Regions from separate parts of the Stenotrophomonas sp. a6 genome, predicted to be linked through region 2. Evidence: riboswitches for the same ligand, from Rfam matches in the RefSeq annotation. Region 2 holds a riboswitch; the other holds the start of a gene.

Region 1 (8,695 bases), 280 kb from region 2:
TCATTCCGCGGCCGAAAGCCGGCTTCGAGGTGGCGCCGCGGCTGTCGGTGCCGGAACGTTCGCTGCGCGACACGCCTTCTGCGCCCACCGCGCCGCTGCAGCAGGTACTGATGGCCCGCGTGCTGGAAGCACAGCGCCGCCCCGGCGTGATCGACCTGGCCTTTGCCGGCCCGCGCGGTCGCCAGTTCTACCCCGGCGCGCAGCTGGCCAAGCACACGGCGCAGGTACTGCGCCATGGCCAGCAGACCGTGGAGACCTATGCACGCCCCAACGGCTCGCCACGGCTGCTGGCGCAGATCGTGCGCCGCGGCCCGCGCATGGGCCTGCATACCCACAGCGAACGCCTGCTGCTGACCCACGGTGCGATGGAAGGGCTGCAGCTGGCGCTACGCGCGGTCACCCAGCCCGGTGATGCGGTCGGCATCGAGGCGCCGTCCTACTTCAACCTCTACCCGTTGCTGGCCAACCTCGGCCTGCAGGCCATCGAACTGCCCACCCACCCGCAGCTCGGCCTGGATGTGGATGCGCTGGATGCGCTGCTGGAGCACACGCCGCTGGCCGCACTGGTGGTGATGCCGACCGTGCACAACCCGCTCGGCTGCACCATGCCGACCGCCGCCAAGCAACGCCTGGCCGAACTGGTCAACGCACGCCAGCTGCCGCTGATCGAAGATGCGGTGTATGCCGAGCTGCAGTTCTGCGAACCGCCGGCACCGCTCCTGAAGGCCTTCGATCGCGGTGGCTGGGTGATGGTGGTCGGCGGCTTTTCCAAGACGCTGGCGCCGGATTACCGCATCGGCTGGCTCGATGGCGGCCGCTTCGCCGAGCGCATCGCGCTGCTGAAATTCCAGTCCACCGGCGGCGAGCCGCAGCTGCTGGGCGACGCGGTGGCGGCCTATCTGGAGGCCGGCAGCTACGAGCACCACCTGCATCGCATGCGCCGGCTGTACCGCGAACAGGTCGGACGGCTGCGCCAGCTGGTGGCCGAACACTTCCCGGCCGGCACCCGCGCCACCGAACCGCAGGGTGGCTTCCTGCTGTGGCTGGAACTGCCCGGCGTGGACACGCGCGAGCTGTTCGAGCGTGCACTGCAGGAGGACATCGTGTTCATGCCCGGCCAGGTGTATTCACGCGGCGCGCGGTATCGCCATTGCCTGCGGCTGTCGTGCTGCCAGACGCTGGATGCACGCTTCATCGGCGCGGTGGAGCGGTTGGGTGCGATCGCGCGGGAGCTGGCGGCCGCAGCACGGTAGTGCCGGCCGCTGGCCGGCAACTGCACGCAGGTGGATACATCGAGGTTGCCGGCCAGCGGCCGGCACTACCCCAGGTCAATCGAGCAGATGCGTGCTCAACGCTTCGCCATCCGCTCCCGGCAGATGTGGCAGCCGCCCCCAGCACGGCATCGGCAGGCGCTGCTGCAGCGTTGCGATGTTCTCATCCTGGCGCTGCATCGCCGGGTCGATGTGGTTGCCGATCCAGCCCAGGCACTCCACGCCGCTGGCCTGCAACGACTGCGCGGTCAGACGCGCGTGGTTGACGCAGCCCAGCCGCATGCCCACCACCAGCAACACCGGCAACCGCAATGCGCGCACCAGGTCGAGCTGGTCGAGCGTGGCCGAGACCGGTGCCAGCCAACCGCCAACCCCCTCGACCACCACGACATCGGCCTGCGCGCGCAGCCGCTCGAACGCTGCCATGATCGGCGCCAGCTCCACCTGCACGCCGTCCTCGGCAGCGGCCAGCTCCGGTGCCAGCGGCTGGCGCAACGCATACGGGTTCAGATCGGCATAGTCCGGTACCGGCCAGCTGGCCGCCTGCAGCGCCAATGCGTCTTCGTTGCGCAGGCCCCGGCCCAGGTCTTCGCTGCCGCTGGCCACCGGCTTCATCCCCACCGCACGCAGGCCACGCCGGCGCAGCACATGCAGCAGCGCGGTGCTCGCCGCGGTCTTGCCGATCTCGGTATCGGTGCCGGTGACGAACAGGGCGGGCGGCAGCGTGGCGGGCAACGGCATCGACGGGCTCCAACAGGGCAACAGTGTGTGCATTATCGCTGGCCCGGCACGCTTGCTAGACTGCTGGCATGTTCGCCAATGCCTCGCTCACCGGCAGCAAGCCGGAACAATACGCCCAGCTGCTGGAACAGGCCCGTGGCCTGGTCTACGCCGAGTCCGACCGCATCGCCAACGCGGCCAACCTCTCGGCCCTGGTCTACCACGCCCTGCCCGACCTGAACTGGGTGGGCTTCTACCTGTACGACGGCAAGGAACTGGTGGTCGGCCCGTTCCAGGGCCTGCCGGCCTGCGTGCGCATCCCGCTGGACAAGGGCGTGTGCGGTGCCGCCGCCAGCCAGCGCGTGACCCAGCGCGTAGAGGACGTCGACGCCTTCCCCGGCCACATCGCCTGCGATTCGGCCTCGCGCTCGGAACTGGTGGTGCCGCTGCTGCGCGGCGATGAACTGATCGGCGTGTTCGACATCGACAGCCCGAAGGTCGGCCGCTTCGATGCCGACGACCAGGCTGGCCTGGAAGCCATCGCCCGCGTGTTCGTCGAGGCGCTGGGATGAGCGCACCGAAGCTGCGCAACATCGGCCCGAAAAGTGCGGCGTGGCTGCGCCAGGTCGGCCTGCGCAGCCGCGACGACCTGGTCGCGATCGGAGCCGTCGGCGCCTTCGTCAAGGTCAAGCGCGCCGGCTTCAAGCCCAGCCTGAACCTGCTGTACTCGCTGGAAGGCGCGTTGCTGGACTGCCATTGGCAGGAGCTGAGCGAGCCACAGCGTGAAGCACTGGTGCAGGATTACGAAGCACGCATCGCTGCGCATCCGCTGAAGGCAGCCGGCCCGGCGTCGGGCCCGGTGCATGAGCAGCGCTTCGATGCCGACGATGACGCTGAGGACAGCGTGGCCGAGGGCGCGGACGAGGATTGAGGCATCCGCGTTCCTGGGGATGCCGGCCAGCGGCCGGCACTACCAGTGTGATGCGGGATCGGTAGCGCCGAGCCATGCCCGGCGAGTGCGCTCAGGGCTGCTGCAGCTCCAGCAGCTCACCCACCAGCCCGATCTCACCGCGCTCCAGCCACACCCGCAGGCGCGTGCCGTGGTCGATGCGCAGCGCCCAGCACAGCGACATCGGCAGGCCGCAGACCTGCGACAGCACCATGCGCAACGGGCCGCCATGGCTGACCACCAGCGTCGGCACCGGATCGTCATCATCGAGCAGGCGATCCAGCGCGCGCGCGATGCGCCGCTCGAAGTGGCCCCAGCTCTCGCCATTGGGCGGCGGGAACGCGTGCGGGTCGGCATGGAAGGCCGCCAGTGCATCCTCCGGCAGGTCGAACAGCGACCGCCCGTCCCAATCGCCGAAGTCCAGTTCTTCCCATTCCTCGTCCGCTTCCACGTCCAGCCCACGCGGCGTGGCCAGGGCCATCGCCGTATGCAGCGCGCGCAACCGCGGTGAACTGATCACCCGCTCCCAGCGTTGCCCGGCGTAGGCCTCGACCAGCTCCTGTGGCAGGCCGGCCAGCTGCGGTGGGTCGCTGCGGCCATCAAGGAACTCATCACGGCCATTGCCGGCATGGCGGACCAGGTCGAGGATCATGCGCGCGTCCCGGACGGGCGACGCAGGTACAGCGGAAAACGGGCGGACATCGGCAACGGCACCACGGGATCGAGCAACCATTCTAAAGGCACAGCAAAGGCAGTCGCGCAGGCGCGACGCAACGGGACGGCCTGCGATGCCGTAGACTGCGCGCACTTCCAGGTGACCTGCGGCCATGGCCGGCAGGTTGAAACGGGAAGCCGGTGACGCGTGATTCCACGCCAGGCCGGCGCTGCCCCCGCAACGGTAAGCACGTCAGTTCCAGGCAACACCGCCACTGTGCCGCAGGCATGGGAAGGCGCCTGGACGGTGGCCTCGCGCCACCCGGCGGCAAGCCCGGAGACCGGCCCGGAAGCCTCAGGTCGCGATGCGGTGGGCATGGCGCTGGATGACCGTGGCGTGCGCTGCGGCATCGGCGCACGCCTGCCTTCGCGGCTCCTCCCCTTCGCCACGCGGGCGTGCGTGGCACCCGGAGTCCCCCATGAAGCTGCAGTCCCGAATGCTGTCCCTGGCCGTGCTGGCCGCCCTGCCCGCGCTGGCCCAGGCCGCCAATGACACCACCGCGCTCGACCAGATCCTGGTCACTGCCACCCGCACCCCGATCGCCCTGCAGGACAGCATCGCGCCGGCGCAGGTGATCGACCGCGCCCAGATCGAATCCAGCCAGGCCACTTCGCTGCAGGAACTGCTGCGCGGTCGCGCCGGCATCAACCTGGCCAATGCCGGCGGCCTCGGCAAGCAGAGCTCGCTGTTCCTGCGCGGTACCAATTCCGGCCACACCGTAGTGCTGGTGGACGGCGTGCGCATCAACAGCGCCGACCTCGGCCTGGCCATGTACCAGGACCTGCCGCTGGCGCAGATCGAGCGCGTGGAAATCGTGCGCGGCCCGCAGTCGAGCCTGTACGGCGCCGACGCCATCGGTGGCGTGATCCAGATCTTCACCCGCCGCAACCAGGGCGATTTCGCCCCGCACTTCCAGCTTGGCGGTGGCAGCAACGGCCTGCGTGAAGCCAGCGGTGGCATTGGCGGCGGTACCGAACGCGGCTGGTTCGGTGCGGATATCGCCTACCAGCATTCCGATGGCATCGATGCCTGCCGCGGCTCGGCCACGCTGTTCACCGGCTGTTTCGCCGACGAGCCCGATCGCGACGGCTACCGCAACCTGTCCAAGAGCCTGCGCGGTGGCTACACCTTCAACGAGCAGTGGAACGTGGAAGGCAGCGCCCTGCGCGCCGACGGCAAGAACCACTACGACGGCTACTACAACTATTCGGAAACCCGCCAGCAGGTGCTGGCCGGCAAGGTGCGCTACACCCCGTCCGAGCGCTTGGCATTCACCGCCAACGTCGGCCGCAGTGACAACGAGTCGGACAACTTCGGCGACTTCGGTGCACGTGGCAGCGCACAGACCCACCGCGACAGCGCCTCCCTGCAGGGCGATTTCGGCGTGGCCGAGGGCCAGCTGCTGAGCGCAGGCGTGGACTGGAGCGAAGACAACCTGGATGGCAGCAGCGCGGGTTACCTGGTCGACAGCCGCCGCAACACCGGCGTATTCGTGCAGTACCAGGGCCGCTTCGGCCGCCACCAGCTGCAGGCCAGCGCACGCAACGACGACAACCAGCAGTTCGGCAACCACGCTACCGGCAGCGTTGGCTGGGCCATGGAGCTGGGCCACGGCCTGCGCCTCAACGCCAGCTATGGCACGGCGTTCAAGGCACCGACCTTCAGCGATCTGTACGACCCGTGGAGCGGCGTGCCGACGTTGAAGCCGGAGAAGTCCAAGAGTGCCAACCTCGGCGTTTCGCAGCAGGGCCAGGGCTGGCACTGGGGCCTGGACGTGTATGAAACCCGCATCGATGATCTGATCACCTACGATGCGGCGACCTTCAAGATGCAGCAGGTGGAGAAGGCCCGCATCCGCGGTGCCGAACTGACCGGCGGCGTGCTGCTGGCCGGCTTCGACATCAACGCGCAGCTGAGCTACACCGACCCGCGCAACCGCACCGGCGGCAGCACCCAGTTCGACAACTGGCTGCCACGCCGCGCGCAGCAGACCGCGCGCCTGGACATCGACCGTCGCTTCGGCGATTTCCGCGCAGGCCTGACCGTGCAGGGTGCCGGCAAGCGCTACGACGATGCCGCCAACACGGTGAAGGTGGGAGGCTACGGCACGCTGGACCTGCGCGCTGAGTACGCACTGACGCCATCGTGGTCGCTGCTGGCACGTGCCGCCAACGTCTTCGACCGTCGCTACGAAACGGTGGCATGGTTCAACCAGCCCGGCCGCGAGTACCAGTTGAGCGTGCGTTACCAGCCGAAGTGAGCGCAACGTTCATGGTAGTGCCGGCCACTGGCCGGCAACATCATGACCTTCGGCAACGCATTCCGGGTTGCCGGCCAGCGGCCGGCACTACCCCTCTGCTTCAGCCCCGCAACCCCGGCAGTTCACGCAGGTCGTCGATCACCGCCACCGCATGCGCGGTGGCCAGGTCCAGGCCGCGCGGATAGCCGTAGCGCACTAGCGCGATCGGCATGCCGGCCTCTTCGGCGGCGCGGTAGTCGGTCAACGAATCACCCACCATCAGGCAGGACTCCACCGGCAGCCCGAAGTGCGCGGCGATGTGCCGCAGTGGCTCGCCACTGGGCTTGCGCTGCGGCAGCGAATCCCCCCCCAGTACCAGCGCGAATGCATCACCGATACCCAGGTGCTGCAGCAGCGGCGGCACCAGTGCTTCGGGCTTGTTGGTGCAGATCGCCAGCGGCACGTTGCGCGCACGCAGTTGCGCCAGCGCTTCGCCCACGCCGTCGAACAGTCGCGGGCTGCGCAGCAGGCACTCACGGTAGTGCACCATGAACACCGGCATCACCTCGGCCAGGTCCACCTCGCGGCCGGCGGCCTGCACCGCCTGCTCGACCAGACGACGCACACCGTCACCGATCCAGCCCAGCACGGTGGCTTCCGGCACGCGCGCCACGCCGATGTCTTCCAGCGTGCGGTTCAGCGCTTCGGCAATATCGGCAGCGCTGTCGACCAGCGTGCCATCGAGGTCGAACACGACCAGCGGATACGGATACGGCAAGGGACTGCACCTGCATGACGTGGGGCCGTCCATTGTACGCCGCAGTATTTTGGGCAGGCCTGCCTCAACCGATCCGGCGCGCGCGCGTGGCCAGGAACGTGGGCAGGTAACGGTCGATCAGGAAGCGCGGCTGCGGCTGCCAGTCTTCCATGAAGCGATCGATGACGAAGCCGGCATCGAGCTGGCCACCGATCAGTTCGGTCAGGCTGTGGCCGAAGGTCAGCGCATCGCCCCGCGCCAGTTTCGCCTCGCGCTCGGCCGGTGGCAGGTCTTCCAGATCCGAATAGGGAATGGCGTACTGCGGTCGGATCAGGCCCTGTGCATCCAGCTGCGGATCGCGTGCACCGACGAACAGCACCGGGTTGTAGAAGCTGGCCATCAGCATGCCATCACGCGCCAGCACGCGGCGGCATTCGGTCCACACCGGCCGGACGTCAGGCACGTACAGGTTGGAGATCGGGTGGAACACCACATCGAAGCTGTCGTTGGCGAAGGCGTGCAGATCGCGCATGTCGCCCTGCACCGTGCGCAGTTGCAGGCCATCACGCGCCGCCACCTGACGATCCTGCTCGAGCTGGCCATCGGACAGATCGAACACGGTCACCTCCGCCCCGGCCGCCGCCAGCACCGGGGCCTGCTGGCCACCGCCCGAGGCCAGGCAGAGGATGCGGCGGCCGCGCACATCCCCCAGCCAGTCCAGCGGCAGCGCGCGCGGGGTCAGGTGCACCTGCCAGCGGCCATCGCGCGCGGCGGCAATCGTTGAGCTTTCCACCGGGCGCGACCATTCGCGCACTTCGCTGGCCTGGCGGTCCCAGGCAGCACGGTTGTGGTCGATCAAGGCCTGTCCGTGGTTCATGTGTTCTCCTTGCCCGGTGGGCGCCAATCCAGATCCTGGAAGGCCGGGCTGGCGAAACACTCGGCCAGGAAGTCCAGGAATCGCCGCATGATAGCGGGCTGCTGGCGCCGTGATGCGTACACGGCATGAATGCCGAGTTCGTCCAGACTGAACTCGGGCAACAACTCGATCAGCTCGCCACTGCGCAGCAGTGGCGCCACCTGGTAGGTCGGCAGCATCGCGATGCCGGCGCCCGCACGCACCGCTTCCAGCAACAGCGACGCTTCGTTGGCGCTGATGTTGCCGCCCACAGCCACCGACAGCGAACGGCCATCGCGGTGCAGCTGCCACAGGCTCTTGCCCACGTAGTGATGGGTCAGGCAGTTGTGCCCGGCCAGGTGTTCCGGGGCGGTAGGCGTACCGCGCGCGTGCAGGTACGACGGCGTCGCGCACAGCACCGAGCGGCAGGTGGCCAGCCGTCGTGCGATCAGGCTGGGATCGATCTGGCGGGCGATGCGCACGGCAAGGTCCACCCGCTCTTCCACCAGGTTCACCATGCGGTCGACCAGCAGCAGTTCGATGCGCGCCGCCGGATGGCGTGCGACGAAACCGGCCACCGCACGCGCCAGGTGGCTCTGCCCGAACGACACGCTGGCGGTCACCCGCAGCGTGCCATGCGGTTCGGGATCGTCGCTGGCCAGCTCGCCCTGCAGTTCCTCGCCGATGGCCAGCATCTGCCGGAAGCGCGCCAGCGCCGCCTCGCCGGGGCCGGTCAGGCTGACCCGGCGCGTGGTCCGGTGCAGCAGGCGCGCGCCCAGCCAAGCCTCGACCTCGGCCAGGTAGCGGGTAACCATCGCCCGCGACATGTCCAGCACCTCGGCGGCGGCGGTGAGGCTGCCGCGCTCGGCCACCTCGACGAATACAGTCATGGCGGTCAATCGGTCCATATGCTCGATCCATGCAACAAACAAGCGCGTTATACGCTGTTTTTCGAGCGACTGCAGCGGCCTAGAGTGGCCCCATTCCCACCCCACACCGCCCCACGGAGTCCTGCCATGAAGATCGCCCTCGTTGGTTCCACCGGCAACATCGGCCGCCAGATCGCCCGCCACGCGCTGGCCAACGGCCACGAACTCACCGTCATCGTACGCAGCGCGCAGGATCTTCCGGCCGAACTGGCCGGTGCCC
Region 2 (8,695 bases):
ATGCATCCACGCATGGCGTGGATCTACTGCCGGCTCAGTAGATCGGCGTGACCTTCATCTGCGGCAGCGGACGCGGTGCGCCGTCAGTAAGGTCCGGGCCGAGGTCTTCCCAGGTACGTCCCTGCTCGACCATCAACCCCCACAGCTGCTGCGAGGCCAGCCGCTTGTCTTCCGAGCCCAGCTTGTACGACGGCGGTGCCGGTTCCCCGCGGGCAACCATCGAATAGGCCGCGCGGTAGGCCAGTACCTGCTGCGCCGGATCATCGGTGCGTGCCACTTCCAGCGTGTAGCGCTGGTAGGCCGAGGCCAGGTTGCGCCAGCGGATCCAGTAGTGGTTCTCGAACGAGAACGAACAGAAGCGCGCACCGGCGAGGCTGCCCTTGTCGGCGATGCGGGTCAGCACCTCCTGCGGCATGTCCAGGTTCATGCCGCCTTCGTCGCCCTGCAGGCTGACGTGCACGATGCGGTCGCGGTAGCCCGGCGCGCGCGCCTGCAGCAGATCGCGCCAGTTCTGCATGGTCGCCACCACCGCGAACAGGAAGCGGCCCAGCTCGGCGGCCGCCAGCGGTGTGGCGATCGACTGGTAGGTGCGCTGCCAGCCGTGTCGGTTCTCGGTGGGCAGGAACACCGCGTGCTCCAGCGACTGGCGGCCATTGCTGCCGTGGTTCACCTCTTCGGCGTGCTGCGGGTAGACCAGATTGATGGCGAAGGTAGGCCAGCGCGGCAACGCGGCATCGAACAGATGGATCGGGAAATTGCTGCTGATGCCACCATCGGAGAACCAGCAGATGCGGAAGGCGGTGATCACCGGGCCGCAAGCCTGCCCGGCGCTGGTCAGCCCTTCCATGCTGTCGGCCACGTTGTGCTCGGGGTCGGCCGCCGGCGCGGTCGGCTCGCAGCGTCGTTCGCGGCGTGAGGGTTCATGCAGCGGCACCGCGCTGATCAGCAGCGGGAAGCTCAGGCTCATGCGCGTGGCCACCAGCACCGGCAGCTTCGGGCCCGGCGGCAGGTGGTAGTACTGTCGCCCTTCCACCTCCAGCGGCGGGCCGGCCTGCGTCACCAGCCACTGCACCACGCTGGCCGGGAACAGCTGCTCGAATTCCTCGCGCAGGAACCAGAACTGCGCGCCGCCCAGCGGCAGCGTGCGCGGCTCGTTGTGCGACACGCAGGTGGTGATCATCTGCAGGCTGATCGCATGCGGGCTGTCCGGCTCGCCGGCATAGCGCGGCGCATCGTGCAGGTCGGCGAAGGTGAGCGGTGCATCCAGCGGCTTGCCGGACAACTGCTGCAGGCATTCGTGCAGCCACTCGGTCAGTGCCGGCGTGCGTGCATCGCGGCCGAGGCCGCTGCACAGGCCCAGCAGATTGCGTCGCGCCACGCGTGCCACACGAAGCGCGGCACCGGCCACACCTGCACCGTACGCACACAGCAGCGACGGCAGCAGCGTGGCCGCCACCCCGCTCCAACCACCGCCCCACCAGCCCAGGCCGAGCAGCAGCGCCAGCGACACCAGCACTTCCAGCGGCGCGATCTCGAACACGGCAACGGCCAGGCACAGCAGTTTGTGCGGCAGGCTGGCATTGCCGGTCAGCACCACCAGCAGGCGATAGGCCGCGCGTGCGCCGCGTGCGGGCTGGAACAGGCTGTAGATGAAGCCGCGCCGCGACAGCTGCGCCGACACCGCCGACAACCCGCCATAGCCTGCATCGCCGGGCAGGTGCTCGCCGGCCTGCTGACGACGATCACCGCAGGCCGCCGCAGCCGCCACGGCGGCGGCGATGGCGCCGGCCGAAGTGCCGCCGATGCTCTTGAAGCGATACTCGCGCGCCAGCGCCAGTACCGCATTGGGGTACACGATGCCGCTGGTGATGCCGCCTTTCATGACCAGATCGCAGTACTTGTCCGCCACTGTCTTGCCCCCGAGCATGCCGTCCGCCGCGTGGGTGCCAGTATGGCGCAGAGGCTTCTCAGGGCCTGAGAACAACGGCGCAGTCCGCGCACGCGATGCGCCGTTCAGCAGAATGCACGGCTGCAGGCTTGACCCGCCCCGCCATCGGCGTAGCATCTGCAGCAAGCCAAGGGACAGACCCGCGGCTGCCACAACGACATGAGGGATTCTCATGGAATTCGACTATCTCGTCTTCATCGGGCGATTCGAGCCCTTCCACAACGGCCACGCCGCCGTTGCCCGCCTGGCCCTGAGCCGGGCCCGCAAGCTGATCTTCCTGGTCGGCTCTGCCGATACCCCCCGCAGCCTGCGCAATCCCTGGACCGTGGCCGAACGTGCCGTGATGATCCAGGCCGCCCTCGATGGCCACACCGACCGCCTGCTGATCCGCCCGCTGCGTGACCACCTGTACAACGAAGCGCAGTGGATCGCCAACGTGCAGCGCCAGGTGGCTGAAGCCCTGCGCAACGACGGCGCCGCCGCCGATGCGAAGGTAGGCCTGATCGGCATGGACAAGGACGCGTCCAGCTACTACCTGCGCGAGTTCCCGCAGTGGCCGCTGGTGGACGTGCAGCACACCGCCACCCTGTCGGCCACCGAGCTGCGGCGCTACCTGTTCGAAGCCGGCGACGTCGACTTCCACGGCGCGCTGCTGATGCTGCGTGGCAATGTGCCGGCGCCGGTGTACGACATGCTTGAAGCGTTCCGCAAAAGCGCGCCTGCCTATGGCCAGCTGGTGGCCGAGTACCGCTTCATCGAACAGTACAAGGCCGCCTGGAAGGATGCGCCCTACGCGCCCACCTTCGTCACCACCGATGCGGTGGTGGTGCATTCAGGCCACGTGCTGCTGGTGCGTCGCCGCTCGGAACCCGGCAAGGGGCTGTGGGCGCTGCCCGGCGGCTTCGTCGGCCAGGAACAGAGCCTGCTCGACAGCTGCCTGCGCGAACTGCGCGAGGAAACCCGGCTGAAGATTCCGCTGCCGGTGCTGAAGGGTTCGCTGAAGGGCCAGCAGGTCTTCGACCACCCCGACCGCAGCCAGCGCGGCCGCACCATCACCCACGGCTTCCACTTCGAGTTTCCGGCCGGTGACCTGCCGCCGGTGCGCGGCGGCGATGACGCCGACAAGGCGCGCTGGATACCGGTGAGTGAAGCCCTGGACATGGGCCCGCAGCTGTTCGAAGACCACCTGCACATCCTGGAGTATTTCCTCGGCCGCGGCTGACAGGCCCGGCCTTCCCACTGGCGGACAGACCGCTGGTGTCACTCGACGCGAAGGAGCTTCCGTCATGCACTACCTCGATAATCTTCTCCTCAACACCGACAGCTACAAGGCCAGCCATTGGCTGCAGTATCCGCCGGGTACCGATGCCACGTTCTTCTACGTCGAATCACGTGGCGGCCTGCACGATCGCACGGTGTTCTTCGGCCTGCAGGCGATCCTCAAGGACGCGCTGGCACGACCGGTCACCCACGCCGACATCGACGACGCTGCTGCGGTATTCGCCGCGCACGGCGAACCGTTCAACGAGGCCGGCTGGCGCGATATCGTCGACCGGCTTGGCGGCCACCTGCCGGTGCGCATCCGCGCCGTTCCCGAGGGCAGCGTGGTGCCCACCCACCAGGCACTGATGACCATCGAGTCGACCGATCCGGCTGCGTTCTGGGTGCCGTCGTATCTGGAAACGCTGCTGCTGCGCGTGTGGTATCCGGTCACGGTGGCCACCATCAGCTGGCACGCACGGCAGACCATCGCCGCGTTCCTGCAGCAGACCAGCGACGACCCGCAGGAGCAGCTGCCGTTCAAGCTGCACGACTTCGGCGCGCGCGGTGTATCGAGCCTGGAATCGGCCGCGTTGGGCGGTGCCGCGCACCTGGTCAACTTCCTCGGCACCGATACCGTGTCGGCGCTGTGCCTGGCACGCGCGCACTACCACACGCCGATGGCCGGCTATTCGATTCCGGCCGCTGAGCACAGCACCATCACCAGTTGGGGCCGCGAACGCGAGGTGGACGCCTATCGCAACATGCTGCGCCAGTTCGGCAAGCCCGGTTCGATCGTGGCGGTGGTGTCGGACAGCTATGACATCTACCACGCGATCAGCGAACACTGGGGCACCACCCTGCGCGATGACGTGATCGCGTCGGGCGCCACCCTGGTCATCCGACCCGACTCGGGTGACCCGGTGGAGGTGGTGGCCGAAAGCCTGCGCCGGCTGGATGAAGCCTTCGGCCACAGCCTCAACGGCAAGGGCTATCGCGTGCTCAACCACGTGCGGGTGATCCAGGGCGATGGCATCAATCCGGACACCATCCGCGCGATCCTGCAGCGCACCACCGACGACGGCTACGCTGCCGACAACGTGGCCTTCGGCATGGGCGGTGCACTGCTGCAGCGACTGGACCGCGATACGCAGAAGTTCGCGCTGAAGTGCTCGGCGGCGCGGGTCGAGGGTGAGTGGATCGACGTCTACAAGGATCCGGTCACCGACGCCGGCAAGGCCAGCAAGCGCGGCCGCATGCGCCTGCTGCGCCGCCTGGACGATGGCAGCCTGCATACGGTGCCACTGCCGGCCAACGGCGACGACACCCTGCCGGACGGCTTCGAGGACGCAATGGTGACCGTGTGGGAGAACGGCCATCTTCTGTACGACCAGCGGCTGGACGACATCCGCACGCGGGCGGCCGTGGGGCATTGAAGGTGCATCCCGACCGGGGTCAGAGCCCGCTGCGTGGCAGCGGGATCCGACCCCTTCCTTCCGCTGGGGTCGGATCCCGTTGCAGCGCAGCGGGTTCTGACCCCTGCGCTCTTGACCGGCGCCACCAACAGGTCCACCTTGCACACGCCGAAGGTATCCCTCCCATCGCTGCGGCGCGGGGAGGGGTTTAAACGGGAATCCGGTGAAGGCGCCTCGCGCGTCCATTCCGGAGCTGCCCCGCAGCGGTGAATGGAAACGAATCCTGCCAACAGCACTGGGCTCGCGCCTGGGAAGCGGCAGGTAGTAGGTGGGCTGCGGCCCGTGTCCATCAGCCCGAATACCGGCCCCGGCCGGGGGACACGACCGTCCCCTGACTCGACCTGGAATCTCCGCGGGGAGGTTGCCGGGGCCGTCGTCGTCCTGCGCGTGCAGGCGGCGTGGCCGCGCGCGTCCTGTTCACGGTATCCGGCCAGACCCGTTCACCCACGCGCTGATGCATGGACCACCGCCGTTGCCGGCGGTCCATGCGGTACCTGACGATGACCGAGCTCCAACGCCCCACCCTGACCCTGCCCGCCGACGGCAAGCGCCTGCTGCTGCATTCGTGCTGCGCGCCCTGTTCCGGCGAAGTGATGGAGGCGATCACCGCCTCCGGGATCGACTACGCGATCTTCTTCTACAACCCCAACATCCACCCGGTGAAGGAGTATGAGCTGCGCAAGCAGGAGAACATCCGCTTCGCCGAGCAGCACGGCATTCCCTTCATCGACTGCGACTACGACACCGACAACTGGTTCAGCCGTGCACGCGGCATGGAAAACGAGCCCGAGCGCGGCATCCGCTGCACGATGTGCTTCGACATGCGCTTCGAGCGCACTGCGTTGTACGCGCACGAGCACGGTTACGACACCATCAGTTCTTCGCTGGGCATCTCGCGCTGGAAGAACATGGCGCAGATCAACGACTGCGGCATCCGCGCCGCCTCGCGCTATGAAGGCCTGCAGTACTGGGACTACAACTGGCGCAAGGGCGGCGGTGCCAGCCGCATGATCGAGATCAGCAAGCGCGAGCAGTTCTACCAGCAGGAATACTGCGGCTGCGTGTACTCGCTGCGCGATGCCAACCGCCATCGCCGCGAGAATGGCCGCGAGCGGATCAAGATCGGCCTGTTGTACTACGGGCAGGACGCTGGGACGCCGCAGGACGATTGACGTGCAGGCATGGGGCGGCCACGCTGGTCGCCCCTTCTGTTGTACCGGAACTGCCATGACCGCCCTGCCCGCCGATGTCGCCCTGCTGGTGATCGACCTGCAGCCGGACTTCATGCCCGGTGGCGCCCTGGCCTGCGACCAGGGCGATGCGCTGGTGGCACCCATTGCCGATCTGCTGGTGCAGCGCCGCTACCGCACCGTGGTGGCAACACAGGACTGGCACCCGGCCGACCATGCCTCGTTCGCCAGCCAGCACCCCGGCCAACGCCCGTTCGAGACCATCCTGCTGCACGCGCAGCCGCAGACCCTGTGGCCGGACCACTGCGTGCAGGGCAGCGCCGGTGCCGCCCTGCACCCGGGCGTGGACTGGACCGTGGCCGACCTGATCCTGCGCAAGGGCACGCGCCAACAGGTGGATTCGTACAGCGCCTTCCGCGAGAACCACGGCCCCGATGGCGAGCGCCCGGCCACCGGCCTGGCCGGCTGGCTGCATGAACGCCGCATCCGCGAAGTGCACGTATGCGGCCTGGCCCGTGACTACTGCGTGCTGTGGAGCGCGCAGGACGCGGTGAAGTCCGGCTTCCGGGTGAAGTTCCTGTGGGAGCTGACCAAGCCGGTGACCGAAGCCAACGACGTGATGGTGCGCGAGGCGCTGGGCAAGGCGGGGATCGCGATCGTCTGAGGCGTGACCGCCGGGCATGGCCCGGCGCGGCGCTACCGCGCACGTCGCTTATGCCGCTTGCGCGCTCCTGCCCACAACAACACAATCGATTCATCCAGCCCCCTAACTACGCCCCCCTACAGATCGCGGGACGGCCGAACCGGGGGCTTTTCATTGGATGAAATCAGGATTCGGTAGTGCCGGCCGCTGGCCGGCAACCTCGGGATCTCTGCAGTTGCCGGCCAGCGGCCGGCACTACCGGATAGCACCCGTGGTAGCGCCGGGCCATGCCCGGCGGACGCGGGATGGGCGATTACCGGAATACCACCGTGCGATGCCCATTGAGCAGGATGCGGTGCTCCACATGGCGGCGAACCGCGCGTGCCAGCACCAGCGATTCGGTATCACTTCCCAGCCGCACCAGTTCACGCGGTGCCATCGCATGGTCCACGCGGGCCACGTCCTGTTCGATGATCGGGCCTTCGTCCAGGTCCTCGGTGACGTAGTGCGCGGTGGCGCCGATGATCTTGACCCCACGCGCGTGTGCCTGGTGGTACGGCTGCGCGCCCTTGAAGCTGGGCAGGAAGCTGTGGTGGATGTTGATCGCACGGCCGGCCAGCGCGCGGCACAGCGTGGGTGACAGGATCTGCATGTAGCGCGCCAGCACCACCAGATCGATGCGTTCGCGCTCGACCAGGTCGATGATCTGCTGCTCCTGCACCGCGCGTGTATCGGCGGTCACCGGCAGGTGGTGGAACGGCACCTGGTAGGACGCCGCCAGCGGCGCGAAGTCGGCGTGGTTGGATGCCACTGCTGCGATGTCCACCTTCAGCTGGCCGCTGTGGGCGCGGAACAGCAGGTCGTTGAGGCAATGCCCCTGTTTGCTGACCAGCACCAGCAGCCGTGCGCGGCGTCGGCCATCGTGCAGCTGCCAGTCCATGCCGAAGCCTTCGGCAAGCGTGGCCATGGCGGCGTGCACGGTCTCCAGCGGCAGGCCGGCATCGCGATCGAAGTGCACGCGCAGGAAGAAGCGGCCACTCTCCTCATCGCCGAACTGCTGGGCGTCGAGGATGTTGCAGCCGTGGTCGAACAGCAGGCCGGACACGCGGTAGACGATGCCGGTGCGGTCGGGGCAGGACAGGGTAAGAATGGAATCGGGGCGCATCGCTACAGTGTAGGGCAGCGCCCTGCCCAGCGGCCGGATGATCACGGGTGCAACCGACCTGCTTGGTTCAGTACCAAGCGATACTTGGACCTTCCCGTGGCAAGCTGGTCGGTCATGAACCTGTTGCAACTGATCCGCAGCTTCACCCGCACCGCAGAGACCGGCAGCATTGCCGCCGCGGCCCGCATCCTTGGCATCAGCGCCACCGCGGTCGGCCAGAACATCAACCGGCTGGAGGCCCATCTGGGCGTACGGTTGCTGAACCGGAGTACGCGGCAGCTGGCCCTCAGCGAGGCCGGCGCGCTGTACCTGGCGCAGGTGCGCCACATCGAAGCCGACCTGGCGCGCGCGCAGGCGATGGTCACCGCCGGTGACATCGAACCGGCCGGGCCGCTGCGCATCGCCAGCAGCAGTGCCTTCGGTCGCCACGTGCTTGCCCCCTTGTTGCCTTCACTGCAGCAGCGCTACCCACAACTGCAGCTGGAGCTGCGCCTGACCGACCGCGCCGTGCAGCATGGGCCGGAAGCGGTGGATGCCAGCATCCGCATCGGGGCGCAGCTGGAGGATGGGGTGGTCGCGCGGCAGCTGGCGCGTGTTCCGTTCGTGTTCTGTGCCTCGCCGGCCTACCTGAAGGCGCACGGTACCCCGCAACAGCCTTCCGATCTGGGCGGTCATCGCGGGTTGCTGCACCGCTTCCCCACCGATGGCCGACCATTGCGCTGGGGCCTGCTGAAGGACGGCCAGCGCGTGGACGCCGCGCTGCCACCGAGCATGGTCTGCGATGACATCGATGCGCTGGCGACGCTGGCGGCGGCCGGTGCCGGCATCACCCGGCTGGCCGCATTCGTGGCCGAGCCGTACCTGCGCGAGGGCCGCCTGCAGGCGGTGTTCGACGCCGACACCGCGTGGCGCCCGGAACCGATGGAGGTCTACTTCTGCGTCAGCGACCGCCGCGATTTCACCGCCAAGATCCGCGCGCTGTTCGAACACCTTCAGGCCGGCATCGCGCCGGCC

What was found. Region 2 has a riboswitch for cobalamin ahead of Q9Q79_RS01085 (epoxyqueuosine reductase QueH). Riboswitches for the same ligand answer to the same signal wherever they lie in the genome.
Region 1: another riboswitch for cobalamin. It lies ahead of btuB (TonB-dependent vitamin B12 receptor); the one in region 2 lies ahead of Q9Q79_RS01085 (epoxyqueuosine reductase QueH).

What each region holds. Positions count from the first base shown of each region.
Region 1 is NZ_CP133161.1:513,610-522,304, reverse strand. Features, by position in the region: gene Q9Q79_RS02450 (PLP-dependent aminotransferase family protein) at 1-1,253, shown strand, start outside; gene bioD (dethiobiotin synthase) at 1,329-2,012, opposite strand; gene Q9Q79_RS02440 (GAF domain-containing protein) at 2,081-2,563, shown strand; gene Q9Q79_RS02435 (TfoX/Sxy family protein) at 2,560-2,922, shown strand; gene Q9Q79_RS02430 (histidine phosphatase family protein) at 3,014-3,592, opposite strand; cobalamin riboswitch at 3,736-3,959, shown strand; gene btuB (TonB-dependent vitamin B12 receptor) at 4,074-5,915, shown strand; gene gph (phosphoglycolate phosphatase) at 6,016-6,672, opposite strand; gene Q9Q79_RS02415 (class I SAM-dependent methyltransferase) at 6,737-7,528, opposite strand; gene Q9Q79_RS02410 (LysR family transcriptional regulator) at 7,525-8,454, opposite strand; gene Q9Q79_RS02405 (NAD(P)H-binding protein) at 8,563-8,695, shown strand, end outside.
Region 2 is NZ_CP133161.1:237,336-246,030, reverse strand. Features, by position in the region: gene Q9Q79_RS01105 (hypothetical protein) at 1-41, shown strand, start outside; gene Q9Q79_RS01100 (patatin-like phospholipase family protein) at 35-1,927, opposite strand; gene Q9Q79_RS01095 (bifunctional nicotinamide-nucleotide adenylyltransferase/Nudix hydroxylase) at 2,115-3,170, shown strand; gene Q9Q79_RS01090 (nicotinate phosphoribosyltransferase) at 3,235-4,644, shown strand; cobalamin riboswitch at 4,779-5,008, shown strand; gene Q9Q79_RS01085 (epoxyqueuosine reductase QueH) at 5,184-5,855, shown strand; gene pncA (bifunctional nicotinamidase/pyrazinamidase) at 5,911-6,537, shown strand; gene purU (formyltetrahydrofolate deformylase) at 6,830-7,681, opposite strand; gene Q9Q79_RS01070 (LysR family transcriptional regulator) at 7,796-8,695, shown strand, end outside.